DNA from 2 places in the Providencia sp. PROV200 genome. Region 1 is predicted to be linked to the other one. Evidence: predicted binding sites of a transcription regulator. Region 1 holds the regulator's gene; the other holds the start of a gene.
The links. The regulator PurR, encoded in region 1, represses purine synthesis genes. The targets are predictions, from matches to a motif close to CANGCAAACGTTTGCNTG.
Positions count from the first base shown of each region.

Region 2: the regulator PurR is predicted to act here: its motif matches at 3,543-3,560, upstream of gltS (sodium/glutamate symporter).

Region 1 covers NZ_CP096307.1:1,817,072-1,824,784, reverse strand. Annotated here, with positions in the region: gene sodB (superoxide dismutase [Fe]) at 456-1,034, shown strand; gene purR (HTH-type transcriptional repressor PurR) at 1,476-2,501, shown strand; gene punR (DNA-binding transcriptional activator PunR) at 2,511-3,416, opposite strand; gene punC (purine nucleoside transporter PunC) at 3,539-4,765, shown strand; gene M1E86_RS08330 (helix-turn-helix transcriptional regulator) at 5,074-5,832, shown strand; gene M1E86_RS08325 (putative quinol monooxygenase) at 5,857-6,129, shown strand; gene M1E86_RS08320 (riboflavin synthase subunit alpha) at 6,343-7,008, opposite strand; gene M1E86_RS08315 (MATE family efflux transporter) at 7,284-7,713, shown strand, end outside.
Region 2 covers NZ_CP096307.1:298,353-306,065, reverse strand. Annotated here, with positions in the region: gene recG (ATP-dependent DNA helicase RecG) at 1-2,063, shown strand, start outside; gene gltS (sodium/glutamate symporter) at 2,161-3,375, opposite strand; gene M1E86_RS01385 (uracil-xanthine permease family protein) at 3,611-4,999, shown strand; gene M1E86_RS01380 (AsmA family protein) at 5,125-6,882, shown strand; gene fabY (fatty acid biosynthesis protein FabY) at 6,942-7,713, opposite strand, start outside.

The sequences.
Region 1 (7,713 bases):
CAGGTTTTGCAGTCAGCCGGTAACTGAGAGTCTACCTCAACTTAACAGAACACATTGACTGATATAATAAGAAACTGAATTGTTTCATACAATATGCCAGTTTTATAGGGGCATTACTATAACATTCCAAAAAACAAAAAGGCACCTTTTCTATCTTCTCTTTACCTAAGTCAAACAAGTAGCTATTTCTAGGTAAGAACTGAAATTTAATGTACTTAGGTTCCCCACCTACAATATCTATATGATTTTTATCTGTAATTTTTCTATTTATCTGTTAGCATCTTAGCCGCATCATTACCTTTACCTTTGTAAGGTTGATCGTGCTATTATTAATATATTAAGTATCATATCGCCAATAGGCGAAACTCTAATGATAAGCTGTGACATATTATTTTGCTCATTTTAAGAGCAAACACCCTGAGTATTTTGATATAAAAGCAATCAAGGAGTACGCAATGTCATTTGAACTACCCGCTTTACCGTATGCAAAAGATGCTTTAGAACCTTATATCTCTGCAGAAACCTTAGAATATCACTATGGTAAACACCACAACACTTATGTTGTTAACTTAAATAACCTCATCAAAGGTACTAACTTTGAAGGAAAATCTTTAGAAGAAATTATCAAAACTTCTGAAGCTGGGGTTTTTAACAACGCGGCACAAGTTTGGAACCACACTTTCTATTGGAATTGCTTAGCGCCAAACGCTGGTGGCGAGCCGACAGGCAAAGTTGCGGAAGCGATTAATAAAGCATTCGGTTCTTTTGCTGAATTTAAAGCTCAGTTTACTGATGCCGCAACCAAAAACTTCGGTGCTGGATGGACTTGGTTAGTAAAAAAAGCAGATGGTAGCCTTGCAATCGTCAATACATCGAATGCTGCGACCCCAATCTCTGGTGACGACAAACCTGTGTTAACCGTTGATATTTGGGAGCATGCATACTATATCGATTACCGCAACGCCCGCCCTAAATACTTAGAAAACTTCTGGGCACTGGTTAATTGGAAATTTGTGGAAGCAAACTTAGCATAGTCCTCTAGCAAGTATCGAAACAAAGACTAAATTGACAAGGGCGAGATGTACTCGCCCTTTTATTTCACCTACTCGAGGCTGGAATAAAATCAGAAAATATGTGCAGCAAGAAAAATAATCAGTGCTAATGAGCCCAATGCAGCAAGCAATCCATATTTAAAATCTGTATCCATGAGTTCCTCTCATTTTAATGTCATTGAATTAACAAATAACCACTCATTAATTAAGGTTATTAAGTATACATATCTAAAAAAGTAAAACTAGTGTCTATATCACATGTTATAACATCAATTATTTCTTTCGTTTTTGCGCTAGATCAGACAAAATCGACAACAAATCGCTAAGTTATTGCCAGCAAAGGATCAATGCATCAATATGCAGGTAATTTTTTAACAAGAATTATTATAGAGACCGGTTATTGGTCAGGAGTTTTCTTCCCCCATGGCAACGATTAAAGATGTGGCGAAGCGCGCTGGCGTATCCACCACAACCGTATCCCATGTTATTAATAAAACGCGCTTTGTGGCTGATGACACCAAGGCTGCGGTTTGGGCTGCAATTAAAGAGCTTAATTATTCGCCAAGTGCGGTTGCCCGTAGTTTAAAAGTTAATCATACAAAGTCGATTGGCTTACTCGCAACCTCAAGCGAAGCCCCTTATTTCGCAGAAGTAATTGAATCAGTTGAAAATAGTTGTTATGAAAAAGGTTACACACTTATACTTTGTAATTCTCATAATAATTTGGGAAAACAAAAAGCATATTTGCAAATGTTAGCGCAAAAGCGCGTTGATGGCCTACTTGTGATGTGTTCTGAATATCCAGATACGTTAATTAGTATGCTTGAAGACTATCGTAATATCCCAATGGTGGTGATGGATTGGGGAACCTCCCGAGGTGATTTTACAGACAGTATTATTGATAATTCATTCCATGGTGGGTATCTTGCAGGCCGCTATTTAATTGACCGTGGGCACCGTGATATTGGTGTGATCCCTGGCTCGCTTGAAAGAAACACCGGTATCGGCCGCTTAACAGGCTTCAAAAAAGCAATGGAAGAAGCAAAGATCACACTGAAAGACCAGTGGATAGTACAAGGTGATTTCGAACCTGAATCTGGCTATAAAGCAATGATGCAAATTTTAAGCCATAAACAACGTCCTACTGCGGTATTTTGTGGTGGCGATATCATGGCGATGGGAGCCATTTGTGCGGCTGATGAAATGGGGCTACGCGTTCCACAAGACATTTCAATTATTGGTTATGATAATGTGCGAAATGCGCGCTATTTCACACCAGCATTGACCACTATCCACCAACCCAAAGAGCGTTTAGGCCAAATGGCCTTCACCATGCTGCTCGACCGTATCATTAATAAGCGCGAAGATGCTCAAACAATTGAAGTTCACCCTCGCCTTGTAGAGCGTCGCTCTGTCGCTGACGGGCCATTTATCGATTATCGTCGATAAGACAAATCGTTAAGTTGAAAGCCACTCTGCGTTGAGCGTTTCATTATCACCAAGGTAATCCAATAACCAACGGAGCGCGGGTGATGTACTATTTTCCACCCAAGTTAAACAACAAGGACTGGGTGGAAATGGCTGTGCTAATGCTAGTTCAACTAATTGGCCTTTTTCACAAAGCGGAGCTGCTCGATGCTCCGGTACCATTCCAACACATAGCCCATTAACCAAACAAGCTAAACCATTTTCCCAGTAAGGCACGACAAGCCGACGTTGGTTATCAAGTGCCCAAGTATCACGTTTGGGAAGGTTACGAGAGGTATCTTCGAGACACAAACTCGGGTACTCTCTCATTTGGTCATCAGTCAGTTTCTCACCTATTTGGGCTAATGGGTGTTCTGGACTTGCGACACACATCCACGGCATAAAACCCATATCACGGAAGCTGTATCTTTCGCCTATCGGGGACGCTCGAGTCGCTCCAATCGCAACATCTACACGTCCGTCAGCAAGTGCATCCCACACTCCATTAAACACTTCAGGGTGAATAAAAAGTTCAATATCGGGAAAATGACGATAAAAATCAATAAGTAATTGTTCTGTCCTTTGGGGTTTAACAATACAATCAACAGCAATACTAAATTGCCCGCGCCAGCCATTTGCAACTTGCTGGCATTGATGTCTTGTATCTGTCATTTTTTTGATAACAGAACGACTTTCCTTAATAAATATCGCCCCTGCTTCTGTCAGAACAACATCGCGATGTCGGCGTTCAAATAGAGGAACAGCAAGCCATTCCTCAACTTGCTTGACGGTATAACTGATTGCAGAAGGTACACGGTGCAATTCATCAGCAGCACCACTAAAACTTCCAGTTCGAGCAACTGCATCAATCACTTCGAGTGCATGCGCAGACCACATAACCTCTCCTTTCAAAAATTTTGATGGCAAGATCCAAATATTACCGTTTCACAACCTAAAAAAATAGCCTATACAATGACATCATCATTAACAATTTTTTAAATATCAGATAAGTAATAATTATGTCGAATACTGTGAAAAAAAATTCTCCGGGTTTTATGGTTTACCTTGCAGGACTTAGTATGCTAGGTTTTTTAGCCATTGATATGTATTTACCTGCATTTGGCGCTATGCAAAACACCTTGCATACCTCTGAAGGCGCCATCAGTGCTTCTCTCAGTATTTTTTTAGCTGGTTTTGCCTTTGCTCAGCTATTATGGGGGCCATTATCAGACAAACTTGGCCGTAAGCCTGTGCTAATTGTGGGCTTAACTATTTTCATTATCAGTAGCTTAGCCATTTATTGGGTCGAAACCGCAACACAGCTATTAACACTACGTTTTTTACAGGCTGTTGGGGTCTGCTCCGCGGCAGTTTTATGGCAAGCCCTTGTTATCGACCGCTATGATGAGGCAAATACCCAGAAAGTCTTTGCTTCTATCATGCCACTAGTCGCGCTATCCCCGGCTTTAGCCCCATTATTAGGAGCATGGGTTCTAGAGCACCAAACATGGGAAGCAATTTTCCTGATCCTAATGGCGGTGGGCATACTACTTTTATTACCGACACTCTTTTTGAAAAATGTTTCAGTTAAAACAATAACTGATGATAACCAACCAGAAACTAAGATTTCTTTCTCAAACTTGCTCAGTTCCCCTGTTTTCAGCGGTAACGTGCTGGTTTATGCATCCTGTAGCGCGGGTTTCTTCGCTTGGTTAACCGGGTCACCTTTTATCTTACGTGACATGGGCTTCAACCCTGCTGATATTGGTTTGAGCTATATTCCACAAACTTTAGCCTTTATTGTTGGTGGATATGGCTGCCGCATTTTATTAGCAAAAGTTCGCGCAGAAACGCTATTTCCATTATTATTAATTGGTTACGCGGTAAGCATGTCTATTTTATTTATCATGGCCATCTATACCACACCATCATTAACCATGATATTGATCCCATTTTGCTTTATGGCGGCAATGAACGGGGCCTCTTATCCTATTGCAGTATCCAAAGCACTAAATGCATTTCCTAGCGCGAGTGGTAAAGCAGCTGCATTGCAAAATGCCTTACAATTAGGTCTATGTTTCTTAGCAAGCCTACTTGTTTCAGCCCTGAGTTTAGACCCATTGTTAGCAACAACGGGTGTCATGGCGGTTACCATTATTCCAATGACCATTGGTTATTTTATGCAACGCTGCGGCAATAAAAATAATCAAGATCTTGAGCAGGTCGATTGCCAAACGATCTCCTAAAGTATAGCTTGTCGAATCAATCATGCCGTATATAATCGGCATGATTGATATTTAACTAATTCCCAAAAACTTCTTCCAATGTATAACTCTTATGGTTATACCGTAACATTTATTAAGTATTTTTCTATATCACCCATTATTCTTAGCTCACAAAACCTGAACTTTCTTGTCAAAACCCCTTAATCTAAGCGGATTTCACTAATAAATAAGGCTTTTTTTTTGTTATCTACTAAGATATAGATGTTTCATGGTTAATTTTCTTGTTAAAAAACGTTATCATTGCGACATTAAATAATGAGTGCTCAAGAATGATGTTAAAACAGTATTATCCACCAGATGAATTAAAATCCTTTGTTAGCTCTATTTTAATAATCAAAGAGTTTACAGAGGCAATTAAAATTTTTCCTGGAACAGGTGCTGAAATCTGGGTTTCATCAGATACATTTCACATGACAACTGAAAGCAACTCAGCCGCAGACCCTTATCAGCTGATTATTCCTAGAGTCAACACATTTACTGCTAGCCCTAATTTTTCAAAAGTTATGGTATTACGTATTCGTCATGATGCATTGCGTTTTCTTCTGCCTCAAAGAACACTAAATTATACTGATAAACCCATCGCACTAAATGACATATGGAAAGACCGTTGGTTTGAAGCTTTAGCTAACTCTTCATTCAAAGAGTTGTTGGATTGCTTTAATAGGACAAAAGCCAAGAAAAAGTCTCATTTCACAGATGAAATTTTAGAGTTGCTATATCGTAACCCAACTAAAAAAATCACTGAAATTGCCGAAGAGACAGGTTTACATCTCCGAGTCATTCAAAAAGAGTTTTTAAAAGAATACGGTATTACACCAAAAAGGTACCAGATCAATTGTCGCTTAGAGCACGTTTTAAAAAGTATGGTAGTAGAACCAGATACCTACCGCTGGTTTGAAACAGGCTATTATGACCAATCCCACTTTTACCGTGATTTTAAAAGATACTTTACTATGACGCCGTCGGCATTTTTAAAATCAAGTTATTCGCTTTTTTACAATACAAAAACTAAGTACCCATTAAGATAGTTCTTAATACATAAGGAGAACGGAATGAGTATTGTTGTGTATGCCCAAATTACAACAGAAAGGACGGATGGGTATTTAACGAAAGAAATCGTTCGTGACTTAGCAAAACTAAGCCGCCGAGAGAAAGGATGCATTCAATATGATCTTATGGCTAAAGAAAATGGTTACATTGTTTTCGAGGAATGGGAAGACACTCAGGCATTAGAGATGCATAAAAACAGTCCGCATTTCAAGCGATTAGTTGAAGCAATTGAACGTGATAACGCTAGCTTTTCTGTCAATTTTAGTGAAAAATGATCTATTAATAATGAAAACTAGAGCGCATTGTATTTTTAAGCAATTTTAACCTTCTTTATTTAATAGAACTCCGTAACCTATATTCAATAAACAAAATCCAACCATACTTTATTCAGGCTATAGCATAAACTACTATTGCTATAGCCTACCTGATTGCTTATATCGCTATTTATCTTTAACATAAATAACGCAATTGCTTGCTTTAATGCCTATTCACTCTGTTTTTGCTACATTAGCCAACTCTTCTGCTTGCTGTAATAACTTTTCTTGTTCTTTTTGATTTAAAACGCGTTCAACCGTATCAACAATTGCCTGCGTTTGTGGGTCTATCTCTATATTTATTTTATCACCCAAGCGTTTTTTACCTAGTGTTGTTCTCTCTAATGTTTCTGGGATTAAATGTACACAAAACCGATTATTGATTACATCACCCACCGTTAAACTGATGCCATCAATCGCCACAAAGCCTTTATGCAAAATATATTTCATCAAAGCTTTATCATGAATTGACAACCAAATTTGGTGGTTATCTTCGGATGTGAAAATTTTACTAATTTCAGCTGTTGTCATGATATGACCAGAAACGATATGGCCGCCAATTTCGTCACCATATTTTGCGGCGCGTTCGATGTTAACAACATCACCTTCTTGTAATTCCCCTAAGTTAGTCAATCTCAGAGTTTCTTTAATTAGATCAAAACTGACTCTCTCACCATCGATTTTCGTTACCGTCAAACAACAACCATTATGCGCAACGGAAGCCCCTGTTTCTAAACCTCTAAGTAATTCAGGGGTAAATTTCATTACATGAGTTCGAAAGTTGGCTCTTTCTGTAATTTCAATAATAGGAGCGGTCGCTTGGACAATGCCTGTAAACATAATGATTCCCAGTGTAGTGGATTAATAAGCTCAGTTTACATCAGAATTTTTAGAGATCTATCCTATTTGAGTGATAAACAAGACGTTAATAAATCGAGTATTTGTCCATATATTAGGTTCTAAAATGCTCTTTTATAGTTTGTTACCATATCATTATTGGAATCCATTTAGAAAAGGGATAGAATGAGCGGTTTTTAATAATCAATGAGAACTTAGTAACTCATTTATTTTTCTAATTTTTTCCTCTTATTTTCTTTTATTACAAAGGTGTATGCGTGCAGAAATATTTTACAGAAGCGCGTAACTTGTTGGCACTTGGTATTCCTATCGTTTTGGCTCAATTTTCACAAACTGCAATGGGGTTTGTGGATACCGTTATGGCTGGAAGTGTTAGTGAAATTGAGATGTCCGCAGTTGCAGTTGGGTTTTCCATCTGGCTGCCAGCTATTCTTTTTGGCCAGGGCATTTTGATGGCTTTAACTCCAATCGTTGCACAAATGAATGGGTCAGGTCGTCGTAACTTGATTGGAGACCAAATTCAACAAGGGCTGTGGTTAGCGCTGCTTTTAGCCTTAGGTATTATGTGTCTTCTTTATAATAGCCAGCTTATTATCAGCAATATGCCCCATATTGATAAAGAATTGGCGGATAAGTCTGTCCGTTTTTTACATGCTATTATGTGGGGAGCCCCAGGATACTTATTTT
Region 2 (7,713 bases), 1.5 Mb from region 1:
ATACCATTTCACTGACCTCATTGCATGGTGTTGGTGCAAGTCAGTCAGAAAAAATGCGTAAAATCGGTTTGAACACCGTTCAAGACCTTCTTCTTCATTTCCCTTTGCGCTATGAAGACCATACTCGTTTATATCAAATAAAAGATCTTCTTCCCGGCACGACAGCAACGATCACGGGCGAAGTCCTGCAAACTAAAGTCGTCTTCGGCCGAAAAAGAATGATGACTTGCTTAATTTCCGATGGAACAGGCAACCTCACCTTACGTTTTTTCAACTTCTCAGCAGCAATGAAAAATAACTTAGCAGAAGGAAGACAGGTTACCGCCTATGGGGAAGTTCGCAGAGGAAATACAGGACCGGAAATCATTCACCCTGAATATAAAGTGTCTAAAGACCCCAGCAATATCAGCTTGCAAGAGAATTTAACACCCGTATATCCAACCACTGAAGGTGTTCGCCAAGCGACTTTACGCAAAGTCATGGAACAAGCGCTCGGGCTACTGGATAGCGGGAAAATAAAAGAATTACTTCCTGAAGAGCTTAGCCGTGGAATGATAAGCTTACCAGATGCTATTCGCTTATTACACAATCCACCACCGAATGTGGCACTGAGCGAGCTAGAAAAAGGCCATCATCCGGCACAAAAGCGGCTAGTCCTCGAAGAACTACTCGCTCACCATCTAAGCATGTTAGCTATCCGCGCAGGTAATGAACGCCTATATGCGGAACCATTAGTGACAAGTGGTCAATTAAAATCTCAGTTACTTGCACAATTACCGTTTTCACCAACAGACGCACAAAACCGTGTTGTTAGTGAAGTTGAAGCAGACCTCGCTAAAAACGCCCCTATGATGCGTTTGATTCAAGGGGATGTGGGATCAGGGAAAACCCTCGTTGCAGCCTTAGCCGCCGTTTGTGCCATCGAGAATGGCAAACAAGTGGCGCTGATGGCTCCCACGGAAATTCTTGCAGAGCAACATGCCAATACGTTCAAACAGTGGTTAGAACCTTTAGGTGTCAAAGTAGGTTGGCTTGCGGGTAAACAAAAGGGTAAGGCACGTCAGACTCAGCAAGATGCCATCGCAAGTGGAGAGGTCGCGATGGTTGTTGGAACACACGCTATTTTCCAAGAGCAAGTGAGCTTTAAAGCTCTGGGGCTTGTTATCATTGATGAACAACATCGCTTTGGCGTTCATCAGCGGCTCGCTCTGCGTGAAAAAGGTGAGCAGCAAGGGTACCACCCTCATCAATTAATCATGACCGCTACGCCAATCCCACGGACGCTGGCGATGACAGCCTATGCAGACTTAGATACCTCGGTCATCGACGAGCTACCTCCAGGACGAACCCCCGTCACCACTGTCGCCATACCGGACACTCGCCGTAATGATATTATTGAGCGTGTTCGCCAAGCCTGTATTGAAGAAGGCCGCCAAGCCTATTGGGTCTGCACACTCATTGAAGACTCTGAATTATTAGAAGCGCAAGCAGCTCAAGTGACCAGCGAAGAGCTCGCACTGGCATTACCTGAATTGAAAGTCGGTTTAGTTCATGGTCGAATGAAACCCGCTGAAAAGCAAAGTATTATGGCGGCTTTTAAACAGAATGAAATTCAACTGCTGGTTGCTACGACGGTTATTGAAGTCGGTGTGGATGTGCCAAATGCAAGTTTAATGATTATTGATAACCCTGAACGCCTTGGTTTGGCTCAGTTACACCAACTAAGAGGGCGGGTCGGCCGTGGAGCTATCGCGTCTCACTGTGTCTTATTGTACAAGACACCGTTAACCCATACCGCTAAACAAAGACTACAAGTGTTGCGGGACAGCAATGATGGCTTTGTTATCGCACAAAAAGATCTCGAAATTCGCGGGCCAGGGGAATTATTAGGCACTAGACAAACAGGAAATGCAGAATTTAAAGTCGCAGATTTGTTGCGTGACCAATACATGTTGCCAGAAGTGCAACGCCTTGCTCGCCATATTCAACAAAATCACCCCGAAAATGCACAACAACTTATTGAGCGTTGGTTACCTGAGCGAGAGCAGTACAGCCACGCTTAAGTTTTATATCTTCTTTTTATTCGTTCCCTAAAATGAAAATTGCCGTGAATATTTTCACGGCAATACCTGCTTTACTTGATTTATTATAAAATGAAAGTTAACCAGCAATCGTTGGGAATAATGGCAGCATCAGATACAGTTTAATCACTATCGCATTAACAATATCAATGAAGAATGCCCCAACCATTGGTACAACCAAGAATGCTAAGTGAGATGGACCTAATCTATCCGTAACAGCTTGCATATTCGCAATCGCTGTTGGTGTCGCACCAAGACCAAACCCACAATGACCTGCAGCTAAGATTGCAGCGTCATAGTTTTTGCCCATCACGCGGAAAGTCACAAAAATAGCATATCCCGCCATCACACAAGCCTGTACAGCAAGAATGATAATCATTGGGATTGCAAGTGATGCTAATTCCCACAGCTTCAAGCTCATGAGTGCCATTGCTAAGAATAATGAGAGGCTCACGTTACCCATGACAGAAACAGCGCGGTCGAATACTCGGTAAAAACCAAGCAGTGATAAGCTGTTACTTAAAATGACACCAACAAAAAGTACGCAGACAAACTTAGGCAATGCGAAAGGAGTATCGGCTAATTCGCCTGCAATAAAACTTCCCACCAATAGACAAATAGCGATCAGTGCAATAGTTTCAATTAAAACCATTGAAGTGATCATGCGCCCAGATTGTGGTTTCTCAAATGCAGTTGGAACGTCTTTATCATCATCAGCCGTTCCTGGCGTTGGAATATTACGCGTTAGAAAACGTGCAACAGGCCCGCCGATTAAACCACCGAGAACAAGTCCAAATGTAGCACACGCCATTGCAACTTCTGTTGCACTTTGGAAACCATAGCTTTCAGTGAAAATTTTCCCCCATGCCGCACCAGTTCCATGACCACCCGATAAGGTAACTGAACCAGCTAATAGCCCCATGAGAGGGTCTAATCCCAATAATTCAGCAAGAGCAATCCCTACCGTATTTTGGACAAGCAATAAACCAACAACCACAAAAATGAAGATAAACAATGCCTTACCACCAGCCTTCAAACTAGCAAGGTTGGCATTAAGACCAATTGTGGCAAAAAATGCCAGCATCATAGGTTCTTGCAGTGATAAGTCAAAAGAAAGGCTCCAGTCAAATAATTGTTTAAGCAATAAAAGACTAAAAGCTACTAACAACCCACCCGCAACAGGTTCAGGGATTGTATATTTTTCAAGGAAAGGAACTGATTTGACCAGTTTACGCCCAAGTAATAGTACTAAGGTAGCTGCTACCAGTGTACCGTAGACATCGAGATGATACATTCACGTACCTCGTCTGTTGTTAAAATTATCAAAAACTAGTAAGACGTTAATTTCTTCCTTAAAACGCCAAAAGCAGGTTATAGGATTAGAAAAAAAAACTGTTATAAATACAAGTTAAAAGATATAAAAATGTGACAGCCTTATTTAACATTGATCAATATTTTTTACGCGCAAACGATTGCTTTTTAATTTCGACACATTACAATGCGTTTTTTGTTGGCGAGAAATGAAGGCAATGAATACTGCGACGTCTGAAAAACAAACTACTGAAGCGACCATACAAACGCAAAGCGAACTCATCTATAAATTAGAAGACCGCCCACCACTGCCCCAAGCCTTGTTTGCCGCTGGGCAACATCTTCTGGCGATGTTTGTTGCGGTGATTACCCCTGCGATGCTGATTTGTCAGGCATTAGGACTACCAGCTCACGATACCCAGCGCATCATTAGTATGTCTTTATTTGCCTCCGGTATTGCTTCTTTAATTCAGATCCGTGCATGGGGCCCTATTGGCTCAGGCCTGCTTTCGATTCAAGGAACCAGTTTTAACTTTGTTGCACCTTTAATCATGGGGGGTGTTGCACTTAAGCAAGGTGGCGCTAATATCCCGTCGATGATGGCAGCCTTATTCGGCACATTGCTAGTTGCAGCACTCACCGAAGTGATTCTTTCTCGCTTCTTACATCTAGCCCGTCGAGTCATTACACCACTGGTTTCAGGTGTTGTTGTCATGATTATCGGCCTATCCTTGATTCAAGTCGGGTTAACATCCATTGGCGGTGGCTATGGTGCAATTAGTGACAACACTTTTGGTTCCCCTGATTATTTGATTTTAGCTGGGGTTGTTTTAGCGGTTATTATTTTACTTAATCGGCAGAAAAACCCTTACTTACGTGTCGCATCTTTAGTCATTGCTATGGCTGTTGGTTATATTGCAGCTTGGTGGATGGACATGTTGCCAAATGCGCAACCAATGGAAGCCAACCAGCCAATTATTACTGTCCCTGAGCCCTTTTATTATGGCTTATCCTTCGACTGGAACCTGTTGATCCCATTAATTCTTATTTTTATGGTGACTTCCTTAGAAACGATAGGTGATATTACCGCCACTTCTGATGTATCTGAGCAACCGGTTCGCGGCCCTTTGTACATGAAACGTATCAAAGGTGGCGTACTTGCTAATGGTTTGAACTCGATGGTTTCTGCGGTATTTAATACTTTCCCTAACTCTTGCTTTGGGCAAAACAACGGTGTTATCCAGTTAACTGGGGTGGCAAGTCGCTATGTCGGCTATATTGTCGCGTTAATGTTAGTGCTATTGGGGCTGTTCCCTGCGGTTGCAGGCTTTGTGCAACAAATTCCAGAACCCGTATTAGGCGGAGCAACCATTGTAATGTTTGGTACCATTGCCGCTTCAGGTGTACGCATTGTATCTCGTGAACCGCTCAATCGCCGGGCTATCATGATTATTGCGCTTTCCCTCGCAGTGGGTATGGGCGTTTCACAGCAACCTTTGATTTTGCAATTCGCACCTGACTGGCTAAAAACATTGTTTTCTTCTGGTATTGCTGCGGGTGGTTTAACTGCAATTGTTCTGAATTTAGTCTTCCCTCTCGAAAAATAACCTTCATTCTAGCCGCCAGTGTTGAACACTCTGGCGGTTTTTCTGTATCCTATCCTTAAATTGTCGCTATATTAGGCAGTCTCTTCCTGTGTCTATTCGTCAACAAACCAAAGGAGCAGTAAACTGTGAAATGGTTAATCAAACTTACTACCTATGCACTTCTGTTACTGCTGCTATTGTTTATTTTTACTTATATCGGGCTGCAAACCCGTTGGGGTGCATCCTACTCCAGTCAATTTTTAAGTAAGTTCACTGACTATGATATTGATGTGGGAATTATGGGACATGAATTTTCTAACCCCGGTGAATTCATTTTCCAAGATGTCAAATTAGCGAATAAAAACTGTGACCTATCTTTAGACTCACGGCAAATCGTGCTTGATGTTAATTGGCGAAATCTATTTAGCGGTACGGCAATCAAACGTTTGGTTATTACTCAAGGAACATTATCGACAACTGTCACACCTGATACGATACTGCTACCTATTTCCGCGAATATTTTGCAATTTGAAAATAGCCAAATCACGCTTAAAAAAGACAATGATACTGTGCAAGTCACTGGCTTCACGGGGGGAATTACCCCTTGGAAACCCGATGAAAACTCCCCTTTTGGTTACGGTGATTTTCGATTTACCGCTAACCAATTAAAATTTAATGACCTTTCATTCAAGAATGTTGCCATTACCGGTAAATTGCAGCAGCAAGGAACAGAAATAAGTCAAGCAAGTGCCTACCTAAATAATGGCTATATTGCGGGGGCTGGGAAGGTACTTAAGGATGGCGCTATCGCGGTAGATTCCCTCACCATGAATAAAGTCGGTTGGGAAAATAAAGTTGATGTCGATTCACTATTTGATGCAATAACGAGTGAAAAATCATTGCAGATCAAAAAAGTAGAGTTAACCAACATTGATATTCAAGGGAAGGATTGGGCACTCTCTGGCCTAAGCACCGAAATTGACCAACTCAGCTTCGTGAGAGGGAGCTGGACTAGTTCCGAAAGCAACATTCGTTTTAATGTTGACCAATTTGTCGTAAAAGACCAGCAACTCAGTACCTTAATTGGTGATCTGAAAATTAACGGTGACAGCCTGAATATCAATAAGTTATCCGGTTACTATAATAAAGGCGTCTTTAACCTCAGTGGTTCTTGGCAGCGCAATGACCGAATACTGACTATCGACGAAGGCAAACTAGCGGGTATCTTATATACTTTGCCTGAAAATTGGCTATCATTCTTTGCAGAGCCTACACCGCCTTGGTTATCTGGTTTAAGCATCAAAAAATTCACCCTTTCTCAATCACTTTTGATGAATATCCAACCACAGTTTTCCTTTGAGCTGACCGCGCTCAGCGGCAATATTGAAAATATCGATTTAATAAAACAAAAGCAGTGGGGAATTTGGAGCGGTAAAGCGACATTCACTGCAGATAGCGGCACAATTAACCAAGTTCTTGTACGCCGCCCGTTTATTGAAGTGCGTCAAAGTGGTAAGTCCTCAGCCGCTGCGAGCTTAACAGTCAGTACCGATAAAGGCATCAGTAAGGTTGGCTTGCTGGTAAAACAAGAACCAAAAAAAGTCCCCTTCTTACTGAGAGCATCGGGTTCGAATATTGATCTCGTTGATTTAAACCAATGGGGCTGGGCAGGCTTTCCCGCTCAAGTTATTGGTGATTTTGATGCGACATTACAAGGGGATTTACTCGCCCCATCAGTAGAAAAAAGTTTGAATGGGGAGTTGATGGCAGTCCCATTGCAAGGCAAACGCCTATTCCGTACCGTTGTTAATGGGGTTGTCACTTCTTCAGTAGAGTCCGAAGCCGATTTACAGCCTACCGAGCCTTCATTAGTAGAGCCGCTCCCCGCACTTAGTAATCCATAGATATACAAAAGGCAGGTCAATCATACCTGCCTTTATCTTTTAATTTTCAATGAACAACATTACTTTACTGGCGCTACAGGTAGCACCATATAGACACCACTGAATACTGCGCCCACCTTGCCATCAGGGTTACTAACCTCGACTTTCAGCTTTACCCGCGCTTTACTGCCGCGCGCTAAACGGTCAAGGTCACCGCTCATATTTGCTAAGTCCGCTGTCGCTGTCGGCCTGCCGCTCACGGGCTTACCATAACGAATACTGGCATCGACCAACACAATATCGCCACCAAGCTGGTGTTCTTGCATTAACAGCCAAATCAGCCCCCATCCCGTCAAGGTAGCTAATGAAAATTGGCTTCCTGCAAATATCGTTTCATGAGGATTTTGGTTGCCCGCTTCCGGCATGGTGGTAATAAAACGAGTTCCTGTGTATTGGTCAACTCGAACCCCCATTTTCTCACTCAATGGAATGTACTTATACCACGCTTGTTGTAGCTCACCACACCAATCGGGACGATGTAGAATTTGGTCTAGCGTCTCAATGGGTTTAATCATCAAATAGTGGCGTACAGGCGTTTTTAGCTGCCCAGCGACTTGGCCACGGTTCTCAAAACCCATTTTGTCGAAAAAGGGGACGGCCTCTTCACGAACGCTCGACACAATGCGTTTTACGCCTTCTTGCCGCGCAACGGACTCCAGGGCCATGATAATTAATTTGCCGAGTCCTTTACCTTGCATGGCAGGGTTAACGGCTAAAAAACGGATAGCCCCCTCATTATCTGCATTGATATATAAGCGGCCAATGGCAAGGATACGGTTTTTATCATCCACA